One region of the Kitasatospora sp. NPDC091207 genome, then DNA from elsewhere that is predicted to be linked to it. Evidence: riboswitches for the same ligand, from Rfam matches in the RefSeq annotation. Region 1 holds a riboswitch; each other region holds the start of a gene.
What was found. A riboswitch is a leader RNA that binds a small molecule or an ion and turns the genes downstream of it on or off. The one in region 1 is predicted to bind cobalamin.
Positions count from the first base shown of each region.

Region 2: another riboswitch for cobalamin. It lies ahead of ACIQTO_RS13450 (HoxN/HupN/NixA family nickel/cobalt transporter); the one in region 1 lies ahead of metE (5-methyltetrahydropteroyltriglutamate--homocysteine S-methyltransferase).
Region 3: another riboswitch for cobalamin. It lies ahead of ACIQTO_RS31820 (cobalamin biosynthesis protein); the one in region 1 lies ahead of metE (5-methyltetrahydropteroyltriglutamate--homocysteine S-methyltransferase).

Region 1 is NZ_JBIVVS010000011.1:143,177-149,430, forward strand. It holds gene ACIQTO_RS20140 (hypothetical protein) at 1-189, shown strand, start outside; gene ACIQTO_RS20145 (serine hydrolase domain-containing protein) at 338-1,513, opposite strand; gene ACIQTO_RS20150 (serine hydrolase domain-containing protein) at 1,628-2,698, opposite strand; gene ACIQTO_RS20155 (hypothetical protein) at 3,198-3,701, opposite strand; cobalamin riboswitch at 3,745-3,969, shown strand; gene metE (5-methyltetrahydropteroyltriglutamate--homocysteine S-methyltransferase) at 4,107-6,254, shown strand, end outside.
Region 2 is NZ_JBIVVS010000006.1:75,206-81,459, forward strand. It holds gene ACIQTO_RS13435 (M24 family metallopeptidase) at 1-916, opposite strand, end outside; gene rpmG (50S ribosomal protein L33) at 1,262-1,426, shown strand; gene ACIQTO_RS13445 (type B 50S ribosomal protein L31) at 1,495-1,746, shown strand; gene ACIQTO_RS13450 (HoxN/HupN/NixA family nickel/cobalt transporter) at 1,822-2,991, opposite strand; cobalamin riboswitch at 3,024-3,217, opposite strand; partial or broken gene ACIQTO_RS13455 (ArsR/SmtB family transcription factor) at 3,300-3,641, shown strand; gene ACIQTO_RS13460 (hypothetical protein) at 3,844-5,532, shown strand; gene ACIQTO_RS13465 (hypothetical protein) at 5,597-6,254, opposite strand, start outside.
Region 3 is NZ_JBIVVS010000027.1:31,915-38,168, forward strand. It holds gene ACIQTO_RS31810 (putative cobaltochelatase) at 1-18, opposite strand, end outside; gene ACIQTO_RS31815 (cobyric acid synthase) at 11-1,552, opposite strand; gene ACIQTO_RS31820 (cobalamin biosynthesis protein) at 1,549-2,520, opposite strand; cobalamin riboswitch at 2,616-2,778, opposite strand; gene ACIQTO_RS31825 (transcriptional regulator) at 3,019-3,735, shown strand; gene ACIQTO_RS31830 (alpha/beta hydrolase family protein) at 3,932-5,047, shown strand; gene ACIQTO_RS31835 (hypothetical protein) at 5,519-6,254, shown strand, end outside.

The sequences.
Region 1 (6,254 bases):
ATCTCCGGCAACCTTCCGCACGCCGGGGGAACCTCACACCGTTCCCAGGCGGGCACCGGCTTGCCGATCTGCGCCGCCATCAGCGTGACGGCGACCAAGGCATCGAAAGCCAGGCACGTAGAGGTCGGTGGCGGTCTGGGCGAAGCCGCCGCGCTCGTGGTGGGCGGCGCGCTCCTCGGCCTGCTCTGAAGCCGCCTCGCGGCCAGTCGCGATTCCTGGCCACGGCACCGGAGCGCTACATCGCGGACGGCCTCGCGACCCACGTCCACGGGAGCTGCGAGGCCGTCCGCCCGGTGTCCGGCACCTGTACGCAGAGGTGACCGGCCCGAGGGGTGAGTCAGCGGCAGAGGGCCGCGTCCAAGGCGTCCGCCATGTGCTGCGCGCCGACCCCGCCCGGGATGGTGGTGACCGTGATGGTGGCGGCGCGACCGTCGTCGGTGACGCCGCCGCGGGAGCGGTAGCCCGGGGAGGTGCCGCCGTGGCCCCAGGAGAGGCCGCTACAGGAGAGCGGCTTGCTCTGCAGACCCAGCCCGTAGCGGACCCCGGGGCCCAGCAGCTCGGCGGGGACGGTGGTCCGCATCTCGGCGAGCTGCGCTGCGGGCAGGAGTCGGCCGCCGAGGAGCGCGGTGAAGAACGAGTTGAGATCGGTGTTGGTGGAGACGATCGCCCCGGCCGCCCAGGCCATCGATGTGTCCATCTCGGTGTAGTCGATCGGAGGCGCATCCGGCGAGCTGCGGAAGTAGCCCTGAGGGTGGGCCTCGTGGATGCCGGTGTCCCCGGGGGCGGGGAAGTAGGTGTGGCGCAGGCCGATGCGGTCGATGACGCGCTTGGTGACCTCCTCGCCGACGGGTCGTCCGGTGACCTTCTGGACAAGGAGTCCGGCGACGATGTAGTTGGTGTTGCTGTACTCCCAGCTGGTACCGGCGGGGAAGCGGGCCTTCTGGGCGAGGGCACCGTCGAGGAGGTCGCGGGGCTCGAAGTAGCGGTACTGCACGGTGGTGAAGTCCGAGAGCGCGGGGGCGTCCATGTAGTCGGGCAGGCCGCTGGTGTGTTGGAGCAGCTGGCGGACGGTGATGTGGCGTCCGTCGATGCTGTCGCCGCGCAGCAGGCCGGGGAGATAGGTGTCGACGGGCGCGTCGAGGCCGACCATTCCTTCGGCGACGAGCTGGAGCACGACGACGGCGGTGAAGGTCTTGGTGTTGCTGCCGGCGCGTATCTGCCCGTCCACGGGCACCTTGGCCCCGGTGGCGAGATTGCCGACGCCGGCCGTGTAGTTGCGGGTGAGGCCGTCACGGCCCTTGACGGCGGCCAGCGCGGCGGGCAGGCCGTCGTCCTCCACCAGCGCGTTCAGGCTCGACTGGACACTGTCCGGCCTGCCGCCCGCGAACGCCGCGGTCGGTGCCAGTGCTCCGGCCGCCACGACGCCGACGGCCACGGAGGCCACGACCGCCACCACCCCGCGCCGACCACGGCGGCGGCGGTGGGCCCGGGCGGGCTGTACGTGCTCGTTCACGGAGGAACTCCTCTGCTGGAGAGTGGAATTGGGGGGCGCGCGGGTTCTGCCCGCAGGTGCGCGCAGAACCCGCTGGTCGTACCGGTGCGGACGCTCAGGCCGGATCGGGGAAGGTCAGCGGCACATGGCCGAGTCCACCGTGGCCTCCACGTGCTGCCCGGCCGCGCCACTCGGGATCATGGTCACGGCGATGCTGACGGCGCGGCCGTCATCGGTGGCACCCCCGGCGGTGTCGTAGCCCGGAATGGTCCCGCCGTGGCCCCAGTACAGGCCACCGCACGACAGCGGCCGGCTCACCAGGCCCAGCCCGTAGCGGGCGCCCGGACCTACCTCGTCGGCAGAGACCGTGGTGCGCATCTGGGCGAGCTGCGCCGCGGGCAGGAGACGGCCGCCGAGGAGCGCGGTGTAGAAGCGGGTGATGTCGCTGTTGGTGGAGACGACTGCGCCTGCCGCCCAGCCCCAGGACGGGTCCAGTTCGGTGTAGTCGCGGAGCGAGCCGTCGGCGTCCCGGTTGTAGCCCTTGGGGTGGTCCTCGTGGATGCTCATGTCCCCCGGGGAGGGGAAGTAGGTGTGGCGCAGGCCGATGCGGTCGACGATGCGCCGGTTGATCTCCTCACCGATCGGCCGCCCGGTGACCTTCTGGATGATCAGGCCCGCCAGCAGGTAGTTGGTGTTGTTGTACTCCCACCGCGTGCCCGGGGCGAAGTGGGCCTTCTGGGCGAGGGCCACGTCAAGGAGTTCACGCGGTTCGTAGTACCGCGTCGGACTGGTGAGGATCGAGTCCTTGTCCACGTACTCGGGCAGGCCGCTGGTGTGCTGCAGCAGCTGACGGACGGTGATGTGGCGCCCGTCGATACCGTCACCGCGCAGGAGACCCGGCAGGTAGGTCTCAACGGGGGAGTCCAGGCCCACCTTTCCTTCGGCGACGAGCTGGAGCACGACGACGGCGGTGAAGGTCTTGGTGTTGCTGCCGATCCGTACCTGCCCGTCCACGGGCACCTTGGCCCCGGTGGCGAGATTGCCGACGCCGGCCGTGTAGTTGCGGGTGCGGCCGTCACGGCCCTTGACGGCGGCCAGCGCGGCGGGCAGGCCGTCGTCCTTCACCAGCGCGTTCAGGCTCGACTGGACACTGTCCGGCCTGCCGCCCGCGAACGCCGCGGTCGGTGCCAGTGCTCCGGCCGCCATGACCCCGGCTGCCACGGCGGTCACGACCGCCACCACCCGATGCCGGTTCAAAAAGCGGCTGTGCGGTGCATGCTCGTACACGAAAGGAACCCTCCGATGAATGGCGCCGGTGATTCCCGGCCTTGATCAAGAGGACCATTCGAGGGCAGGGGAGTTCGTCCGCACCCAGGACGAGACCGCACCCGGGAGCAGGCTCCGGGAACCGCCCCCGGCCAGGACCGTGCTCCTGGCCACCGACGCCGACCGAAGGAGCCGTCGAGGAGATGCTTCAAGCGAGGGCGGGGATCGATCCCGCCGACCTCAACGCGCTGCTGGATGTTCTCGCGATCGACAGCACCGACAGTGCGTGGCGCAACCGTTGTGTCGAGGACTGGTGGGGCTCCCCCTCCTGGCCGACGCGAGTCGACCAGTTCGTGGCCATGCTCGACAGCCCGGCAGCTCACCCCCCCCGGGGTCACAGGGATGACGAGCAACCGCGACCTGAGTCCGAATCCACCGGTCAATGGCCGGTCCAGGGCCCGGACATGAAAGCGGAGATGCCCCCATCGACGACACCGACCGGTTGCGGCACGGCGCGTTGGGCCTGCTGTTCGGCGGGGAGCGCGCACCTTCGACGCTGGGTACCTCCCTGCGCGCCTTCACGCACGGCCACAACCGGCAACTCCACGCGGTGCACAGGCACTTCCTTGCCCGACTGGCCCGGACGACGCCACTGCTGCCGGGCGCGGACAAGGTCGCGTTCGTCGACATCGACCCCACCCACCGGCGCGTCTACGGTCGTGCGAAGCAGGGTGCCGAGGTCGGACGCTTCAAGGCGCCCTGCACCCGTCCTCGCCACCTTCAACACGCCGACGGCCTGCCTGGTGATCGTGGCGGTCCGGCTGCGGCGGGGCAAGGCCGCCGACGCCGGTGGAGCCGGGCCCTTCACCGCCGAGGCCATCGGCCCGGCCGCGCCGGAGCGCGCCGGGGCGCTTGCGTGGCCGGAAACGGTCCACGTGGCCATCCGGTATCCGGACAAGCGGCGACAGGCGCGCCTCGCTGGGCCTAGGCTGGGCCTCGCAGTAGGTTCGCCGTGTCCTCCAGCCATGGCGTCGTAAGAGGGAACCCGGTGGGAATCCGGGACTGCCCCGCAGCGGTGAGTGGGAACGACCGCCGTCACATGCACTGGGCCCCAGCGGGGTCCGGGAAGCGACGGCCAGTAGGGGTCCGCCTGGTTCGACAGGTGGATGTGCCCGCGAGTCCGAAGACCTGCCACTGTCCGCGTGCACCCCGCACGCGGTGATCTCGGTGACCTCGAGGGCGGGTCGGCGGAGCGGGCGGGCCCATCCTGGTGCCGTGCCCCCACTGTCGTACCTCCACGCCGTCGTGCTCTCCCGGGATCGCAGCGCGACTCGCGAAGGAGAGTTCCGTGTCATCGAGTTCCACCACCCCGCAGGCCACCGTGTACGGCTACCCGAGGCAGGGCCCGAACCGGGAGCTGAAGAAGGCCGTCGAGGGGTACTGGGCCGGCCGTGTCGACGCCGCCGCCCTGCACGCCACCGCCGCCGGACTGCGCCGTGACAACTGGCGCCGGCTGACCGGGGCGGGCGTCACCGAAGTCCCCACCGGCGACTTCTCGCTCTACGACCACGTCCTGGACACCACGGTCGCGGTCGGCGCGATCCCGCCGCGCCACCGCGCCGCCGTCGAGGCCGACCCGCTGGACGGCTACTTCGCCATGGCCCGCGGCACGCAGGATGTCGCGCCGCTGGAGATGACCAAGTGGTTCGACACCAACTACCACTACCTGGTACCCGAGTTGGGCCCGGACACGGTCTTCGTCGCGAACTCCGCGAAGCCGGTCGCCGAACTGCGGGAGGCCCTCGGCCTCGGCCACCGGGCCCGGCCGGTGCTGGTCGGCCCGCTGACGTACCTGCTGCTCGCCAAGCCCGCTCCCGGCGTGGCCGCCGACTTCCAGCCGGTCACCCTGCTGGACCGGCTGCTGCCCGTCTACGCCGAACTCCTCGCCGACCTGCGCGCCGCGGGCGCCGAGTGGGTCCAGCTCGACGAACCGGCCCTGGTCCAGGACCGCACCCCGGCCGAGCTGAACGCCGCCGCCCGCGTCTACCGCGAACTCGGCGCGCTCACCGACCGGCCGAGCATCCTGGCCGCGACGTACTTCGACCGCCTCGGCGAGGCCCTCCCCGTCCTGGCCAAGGCCCCGATCGAGGGCATCGGCCTGGACTTCACCGGCCCGGGCGCCGCCAACCTCGACGACCTTGCCGCCGTCGGCGGCCTGCCCGGCAAGCGCCTGGTCGCGGGCGTGGTGGACGGCCGCAACATCTGGATCAACAACCTGGAGAAGTCCCTCGCCACCCTCGGTACCCTGCTCGGGCTGGCCGACCGGGTCGACGTCGCGCCGTCCTCCTCCCTCCTGCACGTCCCGCTCGACGCCGACGCCGAACGCGACCTCGACCCGCAGGTCGCCCGCTGGCTCGCCTTCGCCCGCCAGAAGACCGAGGAGATCACCATCCTCGCCCGCGGCCTGCGCGACGGAGTCGACACCATCGCGGCCCAACTGGCCGCCAACCGCGCCGACCTGGCCTCCCGTGCCGCCTCCGCGCTGACCCACGACCCGGCCGTCCGGGCCCGCGTCGCCGCCACCACCCCCGCGGACGCCCACCGCGCCCAGGCCTACCCCGAGCGCGCCGAGGCGCAGCGGACCCGCCTGAACCTGCCGCTGCTGCCGACCACCACCATCGGCTCCTTCCCGCAGACCACCGAACTGCGCACGGCCCGCGCCGACCTGCGGGCCGGCCGCATCGACGACGGCGCCTACCAGGACCGGATGCGGGCCGAGGTCCGCGAGGTGATCGCCTACCAGGAGAAGGCCGGCATCGACGTCCTGGTCCACGGCGAGCCCGAGCGCAACGACATGGTCCAGTACTTCGCCGAGCAGCTGACCGGCTACCTGGCCACCCAGCAGGGCTGGGTGCAGTCCTACGGCACCCGCTACGTCCGCCCGCCGGTGCTGGCCGGCGACATCTCCCGCCCGCACCCGATGACCGTCGACTGGTACCGCTACGCGGCGGACCTGACGGACCGTCCGGTCAAGGGCATGCTCACCGGCCCGGTGACCATGCTCGCCTGGTCCTTCGTCCGGGACGACCAGCCGACCGGCGACACCGCCCGGCAGGTCGCGCTCGCCCTGCGCGACGAGGTGACCGACCTGGAGACGGCCGGCGCGGCCGTCATCCAGGTCGACGAGCCCGCGCTGCGCGAGACCCTGCCGCTGCGGGCGGCCGACCGCCCCGGCTACCTGGAGTGGGCCACCGGGTCGTTCCGGCTCTCCACCTCCGGGGTCCGTGCCGACACCCAGATCCACACCCACATGTGCTACGCCGAGTTCGGCGCGATCATGACCGCGATCGACGAGCTCGACGCCGACGTGATCTCCCTGGAGGCGGCCCGTTCGCACATGGAGGTCGCCCACGAGCTCGCCGAGGCCGGCTACCCGCGCGAGGTCGGCCCGGGTGTCTACGACATCCACTCGCCCCGGGTGCCGAGCGCCGGGGAG
Region 2 (6,254 bases), on a different contig from region 1:
GGATCTCCAGCCCGATGCCGTGCCCGACGGGGTGCGGCGAGCTCTCGGTGTGCCCGGCCGCGTGGAGGATCTCCCGGGCGGCCTGGTCGGGCACGTACTGCTCGACGCCCGGACCGAGCGCCTCCCGCCCGGCCCGCTGGGCCCGGAACACCAGCCGGTGCAGCTCCACCTGCCAGGGCGCGGGGGCCGCGCCGATCACGAAGGTCCGGGCGGTGGAGACGCCGTACCCCCGGTACTGCGCGCCGAGGACGACGGTGAGGAAGTCGCCCTCCTCCACCCGCCGGTCGGTGGGCTGGTGGGCCTGCTGACCGGAGTGGCTGCCGGTGCCGACCGAGACCGGGAAGGCCGCCCGGTCCGCGCCGTGGTCGATCATCCGGCGTTCCAGTTCCATCGCCAGGTGCCGCTCGGTGCGGCCCACCAGGATCGACTCCAGCAGTTCGCCGAGCGCCTGGTCGGCGATCTCGGCCGCGATCCGCAGGTCGGCGATCTCGTGCTCGTCCTTGACCACCCGCAGCCGCTCGACCGCCCGGCCGAGATCGGCCAGCCGGACGCCCTCGGCCAGGCCCGCCACCGCCCGGTGCCGGGTGACGGTCAGGTCGTGCTCCTCCACCGCGAGGTCGCCGACCCGGAGCCGGGCCGCGGCCGCGGCGCCGGCCAGCGCGGTGTCCGCCCCCGCCGCCACCGGTACCCGGGTGACGTCCTCGGCGATCAGGTGCTCACCGGTGTCGTCCGGCGGCAGGTCGTCCGGCAGCGCCAGCAGGACCTGCTCCCGGGTCAGCAGCAGCGTCGCGCCGCACGGCGGGCACCCGGTCAGGTACCGCACGTTCGCCGCCCGGGTGATCAGCGCCGCATCGGCCCCGGTCGCACTGCAGTGCACCCTCAGACGCTCCCGCCGGCCCGCGTACGCATCAGACATGCGTCGAGCCTACGGAGCCGCACCACGATCCGCCCGCCGAGCGGATCCGACCGGGCCCCGGACCGGGCAGCCGGGCCGGTGGCGGGCGGACGGGCATGGCCGGGCGGCCTCCCCGGACGGGCGGTCGGAGCGGGCCCGGCCGTCGTGAGCCCCGGCGTGTGCGCGGTCGCGCGCGGCCGACGGCAGTACCTCCGACGGCCCGCGGCCGAGCCGGGCCCGACGGCCCGGGAATGGGCCGGGCGGCGGCCGCGTTGGACCACACGAAAACGACTTCCATTTCGGTGTCCGGCCTCGACCGGGCGCCGGGGCGGCCCCGCCGGGCCGCCCGGACCAGGAGGAGGACCCATGGCCAGCAGCGAACTGCGCCCCGTCGTGAGGCTCAGGTCCACGGCCGGAACGGGCTTCACGTACGTGACCCGCAAGAACCGCCGCAACGACCCGGACCGGCTGGTGCTGCGCAAGTTCGACCCGGCCGCGCGCCGGCACGTCGACTTCCGCGAGGAGCGCTGACCCCGGCCCGCACCGGCCCGCACCCCGACTCCCCCGCCCCACCCTCCGACCCGAGAGGAGCCCCGCTGATGAAGCCCGGCATCCACCCCTCCTACCGCCCGGTCGTCTTCCGCGACACGGCCGGCGGCCTGACCTTCCTGACCCGCTCCACCCTGACCGGCGACCGGACGATCACCCGGGAGGACGGCACCACCCGTCCGGTGGTCGACGTCGAGATCTCCGCGGCGAGCCACCCCTTCTACACCGGCCGGTCCCGCGTCCTGGACACCGCCGGCCGCGTCGAGCGCTTCCACCAGCGCTACGGCACGCGGCACGGCTGATCCGGCGGACAGCCGGAGGCGGCGCCCACCCGATCCGCTCGGGTGGGCGCCGCCTCGCGCGTCGAGGACGCCCGGCTACGTGGCGAGGTCGGCGGCGTCCTCGGCCGCCGCCCCCTGGGCGGGCACGTCACCCGCGGGCAGCGTGGACCGCGGACTCCAGCGCCGCTCGACACCGGCCAGCCGCCAGTAGGCGATCGCCGCTGCCCAGACCACCACGAACAGCCCGACGATGACGTAGCCGACGTTGTCCAGCGAGAGGTCGGCGATCCAGCCGCTCACCGGGTCGGTGAGGTCCAGCTTCTCGTGCAGCACCCCGACCAGCTCGATGGTGCCGATGATGAAGGCCACCGCGATCGACAGCCCAGTGATGGTCAGGTTGTAGTACACCTTGCGCACCGGATTGGAGAACGCCCACTGGTACGCGAAGTTCATGAACGTCCCGTCCAGCGTGTCGAACAGGCTCATCCCCGCCGCGAACAGCAGCGGCAGGCAGACGATCGCGTACCAGGGCAGCCCGGAGGCCGCGCCGGAGCCGGCCATCACCATCAGCGTCACCTCGGTCGCGGTGTCGAAGCCGAGGCCGAGCACCATCCCCACCGGGAACATCTGGCCGGGCCGGGTGATCGAGCGGGTCGCCCGGTTCAGCACCCGGGCCAGCAGGCCGCGCGCGTTGAGGTGCTCCTCCAGCTCCGCCTCGTCGAAGCGGCCCTCGCGCATCGACCGGAACACCTTCAGGATGCCGAACAGGGCGGCCAGGTTGAGCGCGCCGATCAGGTACAGGAAGGCACCGGACGCCGAGGTGCCCACCACGCCCAGCCACTGGTGGGTGGGGGACTCGTCGTCCATCAGCGTGTTGGCCAGCTGGGCGCCGCCCGCCACCAGGGCGGCCATCAGGACCACCATCGAGGAGTGCCCGAGGGCGAACCAGAAGCCCACCGAGACGGGCCGCTTGCCGTCCGCCATCAGCTTGCGGGTGGTGTTGTCGATCACCGCGATGTGGTCGGCGTCGAAGGCGTGCCGCATGCCGAGGGTGTAGGCGGTGATCCCCAGGCCCACCCCGAAGACCTGCGTACCGACCGCGTAGCCCTCGGGTGCCACCAGGAAGAAGAGCGTCCCGAACGCCACCACGTGCATGGCCAGGATCACCCCCATCAACCCGGCCGTACGGATGGTGTCCTCACGCTTCCAGCGGAAGGCGGGCAAGGCGGACGGCGCCGCGGGGGCGGCGGTTTCGGGCAGGTTCATCGTGGGATCACGCTCCAGCACCTCGTGGAAAGTCGTTCGTGAGATGCCGTGGCCGGTCTCCTGGCTTACGGGGCTCCCGTGCCCGCCTTCCCGGGTGCGCGAGGCACCCAGTGGCGTCGTGGGCACGGACGACTCCCCCGATCACAGTGGCGAGGGCCGCTCCGGACTCCGGACTCCTGAGAGTCCGTCACCGGTCTTCCCGAACACCACGGCGGGCAACACCGTAGGGTCCCCCGCCACACCCTTGCAAGGCTGCGCACCTACGCAGGTGTCCGGAATCACAGCCCCGGGGCTGCGAGAATGTCCGCATGCATCTCGTACCGGCCGACCGCGCGGGCCACCGCACCATCGACGGGCACCGGGTCTGCGAGGCCATCGCCGCGATCGGCGACACCGGGCACGTCCGGTCCTGGGCCGAGCGGTTCTCGTTGCTCGCCGACCCCGGGCGGCTCGCCCTGCTGCTCGCCCTGCACCGGGCCGGCCCGCTCGCCGTCACCGACCTGGCGGTCGCCACCGGGATGCGCGACCCGGCCGTCTCGCAGGCACTGCGGCTGCTGCGCACGGCGGGCGTGGTCACCGGCGACAAGGACGGGCGGGTGGTGCGCTACCGGCTTCTGGACGAGGCGATGCGCCCCCTGCTGGACGCGTGCGCCGCCGCCGAGCACCACGAACCGGCCGGCTCGCCCGAGCACCACGAGCCCGCCGGCTCGCCCGGGCACCACGAGCCCACCGCCGCACCCGGGCACCACGAACCGGCCCCCGTGGCCGGGCCCCACGAGCCCACCACCGCGGCCGGCTGACCCACCGTCCGGCCACCGCCCCGGCGCACGCCCGGATGAGTACGATCATCGCGTGCTGATCCGCCGCAGGCCCCGGGGCCGGGCCTGGCCCGACGACGACCGCTGGAACACCCGGCCGGTCGAGGCACGCGTCCTCGCGGTCGTCCGCACCCTCACGTCCGCCACCCGCGTCCTCGACGCGCTCACCCTGCTCCGCGACCGCGACAGCGTCCGCTTCTACCTCACCGTCAACCCCGGCTCGGCCTTCACCGCCGGACTGGACGCGTTCCTGCGCGGCCTGCCCGGGTTCACCCTCCTGGACTGGCGGGAGGCCACCCGGCACCGCTTCGACCTCGCCGTCGCCTGTGCCGTCCACTCCTCGATGGGCCGGCTGGACGCCCCGCTGATCGTCCTGCCGCACGGAGCCGGCTACAACCGCCTGGTGTCCCAGTCCACCGGGGACACCGTCACCCCCGCCGGCCTCTCCCGCCGCGAACTGACCCACCGCGGGCGGGTGTTCGTCGAGGTCCTGGGCCTCTCGCACGAGGAACAGCTGGACCGGCTGCGGATCTCCTGCCCCGAGGCCCTGCCGCGCGCACGGGTGGTCGGTGACCCGTGCTTCGACCGGATGCTGAACAGCCTCGACGCCCGGGACGGCTACCGGGCCGCGCTCGGCGCCGTGGACGGCCGCCGGCTGGTCGTGGTCAACTCCACCTGGAGCGAGCACTCCCTGTTCGGCCGCCACCCCCGGCTGCCGCTGCGGCTGGTCGACCGGCTCCCCGCCGACGAGTACACGGTGGCCGTCGTCCTGCACCCCAACATCTGGGCCCGGCACGATCCGCGGGCCCTGCTCGCCGCCGCCGAACGCTCCGGGCTCCGGCTCGTCCCGCCGCACCAGGGCTGGCAGGCCGCGCTGGTCGCCGCCGACTGCCTGATCGGCGACCACGGCTCGGTCTCCTTCTACGGCGCCGCGCTGGAACGCCACACCCTGCTGGTCGCCACCGGCGCCGACGAGCTCGACCCGCGCTCCCCCAGCTACGCCTTCGGCCAGGCCGCGCCGCCGCTCGACCCGGACGGCGATCTGCTGGCCCAGCTCGAACAGGCCGTGGCCGAACACGATCCGGCGGCCCTGCGACCGCTCACCGACCGCTCGCTCGGCGCGCGCGGGCAGTCGGCCCGCCTACTGCGCCCGCTGCTCTACTCCTACCTGCCACGGCTGGACGAACCGGCCGGCGAACCCCGTCTGCCGCCCTACCCCGAACCGCGCCTGCTGCCGGGCACCACCCGCGGCCCGTCGGCGTACGACGCCGAGGGGACGGTCTCGGGCACCGAGGTCGCCCTGCGGCGCTACCCCGTCGGGCCGGACCACGGGCCCGCCCGCGGCATCTACGCGGTCGCCGCCGAAGAGCACCGGCTCGAACTGCGCGACGTCGCCGAGGTGCTGGCCCGTACCGAGGTCCGGGCCGAACTGCCCGCCGAACGCTGGCTGGCCGATGCCTTCCGCTCCCCCGGGCTCGGCCTGGCGGTGGCCGCCCTCGGCAAGAGCCGCCACCTGCTGCGGCTGCCCGCCGGCCTGCTGCTGGAGGCCCGAGCCGAGCGGCCGTGGGGGGCACCGAAGCCTCTGCTCGACCCGCTGCTGCTCGGCGCGGCCGTGGCCCTCTGGCTCCAGCACGGCGGTGACCCGGCGGCCCTGCCGCAGAGCGGGCTCACCGTCCGCACGGGCGAGCGCCGCGTCCGGGTCACGTTCACCGCCCGGCCGTGACGGCGCTCGGCGGCCCCGGACCGGGCCCGTCACCGCCCGGCCGTGACGGCGCTCGGCGGCCCGTCTACGCCTCGCGCCCGCCGAGGACGCCGGCCCGCCCGCGCAACTCCCGCAGCCGGGCCCGCGCACCCGCGGCCAGCGCCCGGTCGCCCAGTTCCTCCGCCAGTTCGGCGAGCAGCTCGCGAGCCTCGGCCTCCTTGACCAGCTCGTCCCGCGCGGCGGCCCGGTCCGCCGCCGAGGTGACCAGCCGCACGGCTTCGGCCGGCTGCCCCAGCGCCCGGTGCGCACGCCCCTGGACGAGCGGCAGCTTCACCAGCATCGAGCGGTCCCGCGTCCGCTCGGCCAGGTCGGTCGCCTCGGCCAGGACGGCCAGCGCCGCCTCCGCGCGACCCGCCGCGACCAGGGCCCGGCCCAGCTGGTAGCTCTGCACCACCACACCGTGCGGGTCCCCCGCGTTGGCCTCCCGGGCCCGGGTGAACAGCTCCACCGCCCGCTCCGGCCGCCCGTCGGCCAGGCAGAGCAGTGCCTCGGTCTCGACCAGCACACCGGCCAGTCGCGGGTCGTCCACCAGCGGCAGCAGCTCGGCCGCGGCGGCCAGTTGCTCGGCCGCCGCCGGGTACCGCCCCAGCTCGTAGTGGGCCCGGGCCAGCTGGTTGCGCATTCGGATCCCGGCGTCCGGGCGGTTGTCCCACTGCGCCGCCTCGACGCCCAGGAGATGGGAG
Region 3 (6,254 bases), on a different contig from region 1:
GTAGCGGACGTCACTCATGATTCTCCAAGGGGGCCCCGGGCGGCAGGAACGGCAGCGAACCCGCGGCCGGCACCCCGCCCTCGATCAGCTTCCACAGCGCGTCGGTGTCCGCGTGCTCGTCGATCAGGTCGCCCAGCCGGTCCAGCCGGGCCTCGCGCGCCTCGGCGAACGACGTGTCCGGGGCCGGCACGAAGGCCCGGCCCGTCGCCCCGGCCACCTCGCGCAGCAGCGCGCGGCGGAAGTCGTCGTTCTCCAGCACGCCGTGCCAGGTCGTCCCCCAGACCGGTCCGACCCGGCAGCCGTCCAGGCTCCGGCCGTCCTCGTCGGTGACGAACGCGGTGCCGCCCTCGACGGTCACCACGCCGTGGTGGATCTCGTAGCCCGCGACCGGCTGCCCGAACGCCCGGCCGACCGGCCGGGCGAGCACCTTCTCGGCGCCGAACCGGACGTGGGCGGGTAGCAGGGCCAGGCCGTCGACGGCGCCGGCCCGGGACTCGACCTCGTCGTGGATGGCGCGCGTCAGCATCTGGTAGCCGCCGCAGACGCCGAGGACCGGCAGCCCGGCCGCGGCCCGGGCCCGCAGGGCCGGCTCCAGGCCGCGTTCGCGCAGCCAGGCCAGGTCGGCCACGGTGGCCCGGGTGCCGGGCAGGATCACCAGGTCGGCGTCGGCCAGCTCCTCGGGCCGGGTGGCCCAGCGGACCAGCACCCCGGGCTCCTGCGCCAGCGCGTCCACGTCGGTGAAGTTGGAGAGCCGGGGGAAGCGCACCACGGCCACCCGCAGCACGTCGGCGCCGAGCGGTCCGCGGCCCTCGGTGCGGTCCACCACGGTGGTCAGGTCCAGCGAGTCCTCGGCGTCCAGCCAGAGCCCGGACAGCATCGGCAGGGTGCCCAGCACCGGACGGCCGGTCAGCTCGCGCAGCATCTCCAGCCCGGGCGCCAGCAGCCGCGCGTCGCCGCGGAACTTGTTGACGAACCAGCCCGCGACATGCCGCTGGTCCTCCCGCGACAGCAGCGCCAGCGTCCCGTACATCGCCGCGAACACGCCGCCGCGGTCGATGTCGCCGACCACCACGACCGGCAGCGCGGCGGCGGTGGCCAGGCCCATGTTGGCGATGTCCCGGTCGCGCAGATTGATCTCGGCGGGCGACCCGGCGCCCTCGCAGACCACCACGTCGTAGCGGCGGCGCAGGTCGGCCAGGCACTCCAGGGCCCGTTCCAGCAGGACGGGCTTGCGCTCGCGGTAGTCCAGCGCGCCGACCTCGGCGACCGCCCGGCCGAGCAGCACCACCTGGCTGCGGCCGTCCGCGCCGGGCTTCAGCAGCACCGGGTTCATCGCCGCCTCGGGCTCCACCCGGGCCGCCTGGGCCTGCATCGCCTGGGCGCGGCCGATCTCCGCGCCGTCGGCGGTGACGAAGGAGTTCAAGGACATGTTCTGCGCCTTGAACGGCGCCACGGCGATGCCCTGACGGGCCAGCCAGCGGCAGATGCCCGCGGTGACCACGCTCTTCCCGGCGTCCGAGGTCGTCCCGGCGACCAGCAGTGCGTTGCTCATGCGCTCCCCCTTCTCGTCCCCGCCCCGAGTGCCCGCACGACGGCGTGCCCGGCGACGGTCGTACCCAGTGCGAGCAGTCCCACCCGGCGGGAGAGCCGGCAGGCGCGCTCGATGTCGTCCACCGTCACCGGCCGCAGCTCGCCGCCCAGCACCGGCCGGTGCTCCACCCGGCTGCCGTACCGCAGGGTGCCGCCGAGGCGCACGCCGAGGGCGCCGGCGAAGGCCGATTCGGCCTGGCCGGCGTTGGGGCTGGGGTGGGCGGAGCCGTCCCGGCGCCAGACCCGCCAGGCCGTCCGGGGCTCGGGCGCGGCGGCGACCGCCAGCAGCGCGGTCAGCCGGGCGCCCGGCCAGCCCGCCACGTCGTCCAGCCGCGCCGAGGCCCAGCCGAACCGGGCGTGGCGCGGCGAGCGGTGGCCGACCATCGCGTCGAGGGTGTTGACCGCGCGGAACGCCAGCAGCCCGGGCGTGCCCGCGAGGGCGCCCCAGACGAGCGCGTTGACCACGGCGTCGGCGGTGTTCTCGGCGACCGACTCGACCACCGCGCGGGCGATCTGCCGCTCGTCGAGGGCGCTCGGGTCGCGTCCGCACAGGTGCGGCAGCCGCCCGCGCGCCGCCGCGAGGTCGTGCGCGGCGAGCGAGCGCCCGATCGTGCGGGCCTCGCGGGTGAGCGAGGTGCCGCCGAGCACCGTCCAGGTCGCGGCGGCGGCCAGCGCGGCCCGCCCGAGCGGTCGGCGGCCCAGGGTGCGGTCGGCGGCCACCGCGCCGGCGGCGACGGCACCCACGCAGAGCGCGGTGAAGGCGGTGCCGACCGCGCGGTCGTCGCGCCAGATCCGCCGCTCCAGCCGGCCGGCCGCACTGCCGAAGACGGCCACCGGGTGGCCGCGCCGCGGATCGGCGAAGCGGGCGTCGGCGAGGTACCCGGCCACGGCGCCCAGCGCGAAGGCGGCGGCGCGGGTCAGCGGGCGCACGGTGGACAGCAGAGGGCTCGGAAGGTCGGGGCAGCCTGCATCGCGTGCGTGTCCTCACTCAGGGTCCGCGCCCTGGATCGACGAACCGGGGGCGAGAGTCTCCTGGCTTCCGGGTCGAACGCACCCCCGGGCCTTCCGGCTGCTTCTGACGGCCCGCCGCGATGGACCCCTCCGGCGCCGCGTGGGGCGAGGAGGGGCTCCGAGTGTGCTCCCCGGTGACAGTGGCGGGACCGCGCCGGACTCGCACCGGCTTCCTCTGCATGCCTCCGTTTGGCTGAAGGATCCCATCACGCGGCCGAACCGTGCGTCAACCAAGGTCACGGAGGGGTTGGTCACAGCGCCCGGGGGTTTCCCGGCCCCGTCGCTATCTCTGATCACCACCCCCCGCAGGGGCATGACAGCCTGTGCGATCGTCCAGTCGCCTGGAGAACCCTCCAGGCCCGCTTCGTGTGTTCGGCGGCTGGGGGGCGGCCGGACCACCCCCTACCGTCGGGTCCCATGCGACGCAGACAGCCACCCGCCGTGCCTCCGGTGCCCTTCTCGCCCGCGGCCGCCCGCGCGCACCGCGCCGGACTCGGCCTGACCCCCGAACAGGTGGTCGAGGGCATGGCCGCGCACGGTGTCCGGCTGCTGCCCGCCCACCTGCTCGGCTGGGAGAGCGGTGAGCTGCGCCCCGCCGAGGAGGAGTTCGTCGCGCTGGCCCGGGCGCTCTGGTGCCCGCCGGCCCAGCTGATGGGCGTCCGCCCGGCCCGGCTGCGGGACTTCCGGGTCGCCCGGGAGCTCAACCAGGAGAGCGCGGCCCGCCGGATCGGCATCGACCTGCGGCAGTACCAGCGGGCGGAGGCGACCGGCCAGTGGGACGGTGGGCAGGAGCAGACGTACGCGCTGGCCCAGGTGCTCGGCCTGACGCTGCGCGAGCTGGTCGCGGTGACGGGCCGGGCGGACGAGCTGGACCGGCGGCTGCGGCAGGGCGTGGACGGCCGCTGGCAGGCGCACGTCCGGGCGATCGGCCGGATCGTGCCGGTGCACGAGGACGACCTCGTCGCCGTGCTGACGGCGCTGCAGAGCGAGTACCAGGTCGCCTCCCACTGGGGCGCCGGCAGCTGGGGCTCCCCGGCCCCGGCGGCGGGCCCCGCCGCGGCGCCGGTGGCCCGGCCGCTGGGCGAGCGGTTCTGGGAGCTGCTGGGGCGGCTGGAGACCGGGATCCCGGTCTGACCGGCCGCGGTCCGCTCCGCTCTCTCCCTGCCGTGCCGCGAGCCGCGCCGTGCCGCGAGCCGCGCCGTGCCGCGAGCCGTGCCGCGAACCCTGGCCCGGCGTGACCCGGACGGCCGTGTCCGGTGGCCGGGCGCCGTCCCCGCGAGTGGACTGGTGGGCACACTGCCCAGTCCGCGACGAACGAGCGGGGAGCGATATGCGTTGGGGAACCGCAGCCGTAGTGGCGGCCGCCGCCGTCGGCACCGGGGCCGCCGTCCTGCTGATCGGCCGGAGGGCGTCCGAGCGGATGGTCAACCCGGCGGCCGCCCGTGAGCGGGCCGCCGGCCCCGTGGTGGTGCTGGCCCTGGGCGCCGGTCGGGCCACCTTCACCCGCACCGCCGAGAGCGCCCGCCCCGGCCGCTGGGCCGTCGAATGGGCCGACGGCGGGCACGCGGTGGTCGACGAGGTCCTGCACGCCGACGAGCGGGGCGTCACCCGGCGACTGGTCCGCGCCGACCGGGGCACCCTGGCACCCGGCACCGCGGTCCGCTTCACGCCCCGGGTCCACGTCGGCGATCCGACCTCCGCGCTCGGCCTGCCGTTCACCGAGACCGCCGTCGAGGGCGAGCTGGGCGCGCTGCCCGCCTGGCGGCTCGACGGCAAGCGCGGCACCTGGGTGATCCTGGTGCACGGCCCCGGCGCCGACCGGCAGCAGACCCTCCCGGTGATCCCCGTGCTGCAGCGGTTCGGCCTGCCCGTCCTCGCCGTCACCTATCGCGGCGACGAGGGCGCGCCCGCCTCCCCGGACGGCCTCGGCCACTTCGGCGAGACCGAGTGGCGGGACATCGAGGCGGCCCTGCGGCTGGCCCTCGACAGCGGCGCCGGGCGGGTCGTCCTGTACGGCTGGTCGCTCGGCGCGACCATGGTGCTGCAGACCGCGGCCCGCTCCGCCTGGGCGTCCGCGATCAGCGGCCTGGTGCTGGACTCCCCGGTGCTCGACTGGTCGGCCTCCGCCCGCCGGGGCGCGGCCCGGGCCGGCTACCGGGGCGCCGCCGCCGAGCTGGGCGCGCTCGCCGCCGAGGGTCGCGCCGGTGTGGATCTGGCCGACTTCGCGCGCCTCGCGGACGGGACCGACCTGCGGGTGCCCACCCTCCTCCTGCAAGGGCCCGACGACACGCTGGCCCCCTGGCGGGCCGCCGCCCGGCTGGCCGACCGCCGCTCCGACGTGGTCGGCCTCCAGGCCGTGCCCGGCGGGGAGCACGCGGGCCTCTGGAACGCCGACCCCGACCGCTACGAGGAGCACCTCCGGCGTTGGCTCACCCCGTTGCTCTGAGCCGCGCCGCTCCGAGGCCGGCCGCTCCGGGCCCCGCCGCTCTGAACCTCGCGGCTCCGGGCCCCCGCGGCTCCGCTCCCGGGCGGCGCCGGACGGGGCCGGAGCCCCCTGCCGGTCCTCTTCTGCCGCCCCGTCCACCACACCGCCCCCGAGCTGGCGTGTCCGTGTCAGACAGATCCGGCCAGGCGGTTTGGCCTCTGTTGCCCGATCTTGTCGACCCACCGCGACCGCCTCCCGGTAGTCGGGGCCGATCGGATGTGACAGAAGGCCGGTACAAGGGGAAGACTGCTCGACGTGACGTCTCGGAATCCGCGCGACCGTGATGCCCAGCTCCCGCCGACGATCGGCTCCGGTGCGACGGTGACCCGTCTCCCCGGAACTGCCCACCGCCCCGCCGGCGCCAGGCCGGGCGGCTCCGGCGTACCCCGCCGACGAGGCCCCGCACCAGCCCCCGGCCGTGGCCGGGTCCCGGTGCCGGACGGCTTCCCCGCTCCCGCCGAGCTGGCCCCGCTGGCCCGTCGGATGTTGATCGACGCCGTCCGCATCGCCCGTTGGGCCGGTGAACTCGCCGAGGTCGACAAGCGCGGCGAGCTGCTCCCCGAGGACGCCCGCGACGCCGGCCGCGCCCTCGCCATGACGGTGGGCGCCGCCACCAAGGCCTGGGGCCAGGCCCTGCTGGTCGGCCTGGTCGAGGCCCGGGACGGCGGCGCCGCCCCCGGCTGGCGCCTGCACGCCTGGGAGCACGACGACGAGGCCGTGGTCCGCGGCTGGTCGGCCCTGTTCGACGCCTGGACGCTGCTCGCCCCGGTGCCGCCCGCCGCCCTGCGCGGCGTCTTCGCGGTGCTCGCCGGGCAGGCCGTCGACCAGGCACCCCAGCTGCTCTCCTTCCTGCACCTGGTGGCCGGCCCGGTCGCCGACAGCGAGCTGCTGGAGCTGCTGCGCCGGGGCCTGGACGAGCGCCGGGTCGGCGGCGGCGACGGCGCGCTGGGCCTCTCGCCCGTGCCGCACGCCGCCTCCGCGGTCTCGGCCGTCCGTGGCACCTGCCGCGAGCCCCAGATCGACACCCCGGCCGCGCCCGCCGACGTGGCCGCCGTCCTGGACTGGATGCTGGACGGCCTGGCCGCCGTCGGAGCGGTGGTCCGCAAGGACGACGCCGCCGAGCTCTCGCCGCTCGGGCACTGGGCGGTGCGGGCCAAGCTGGAGGAGA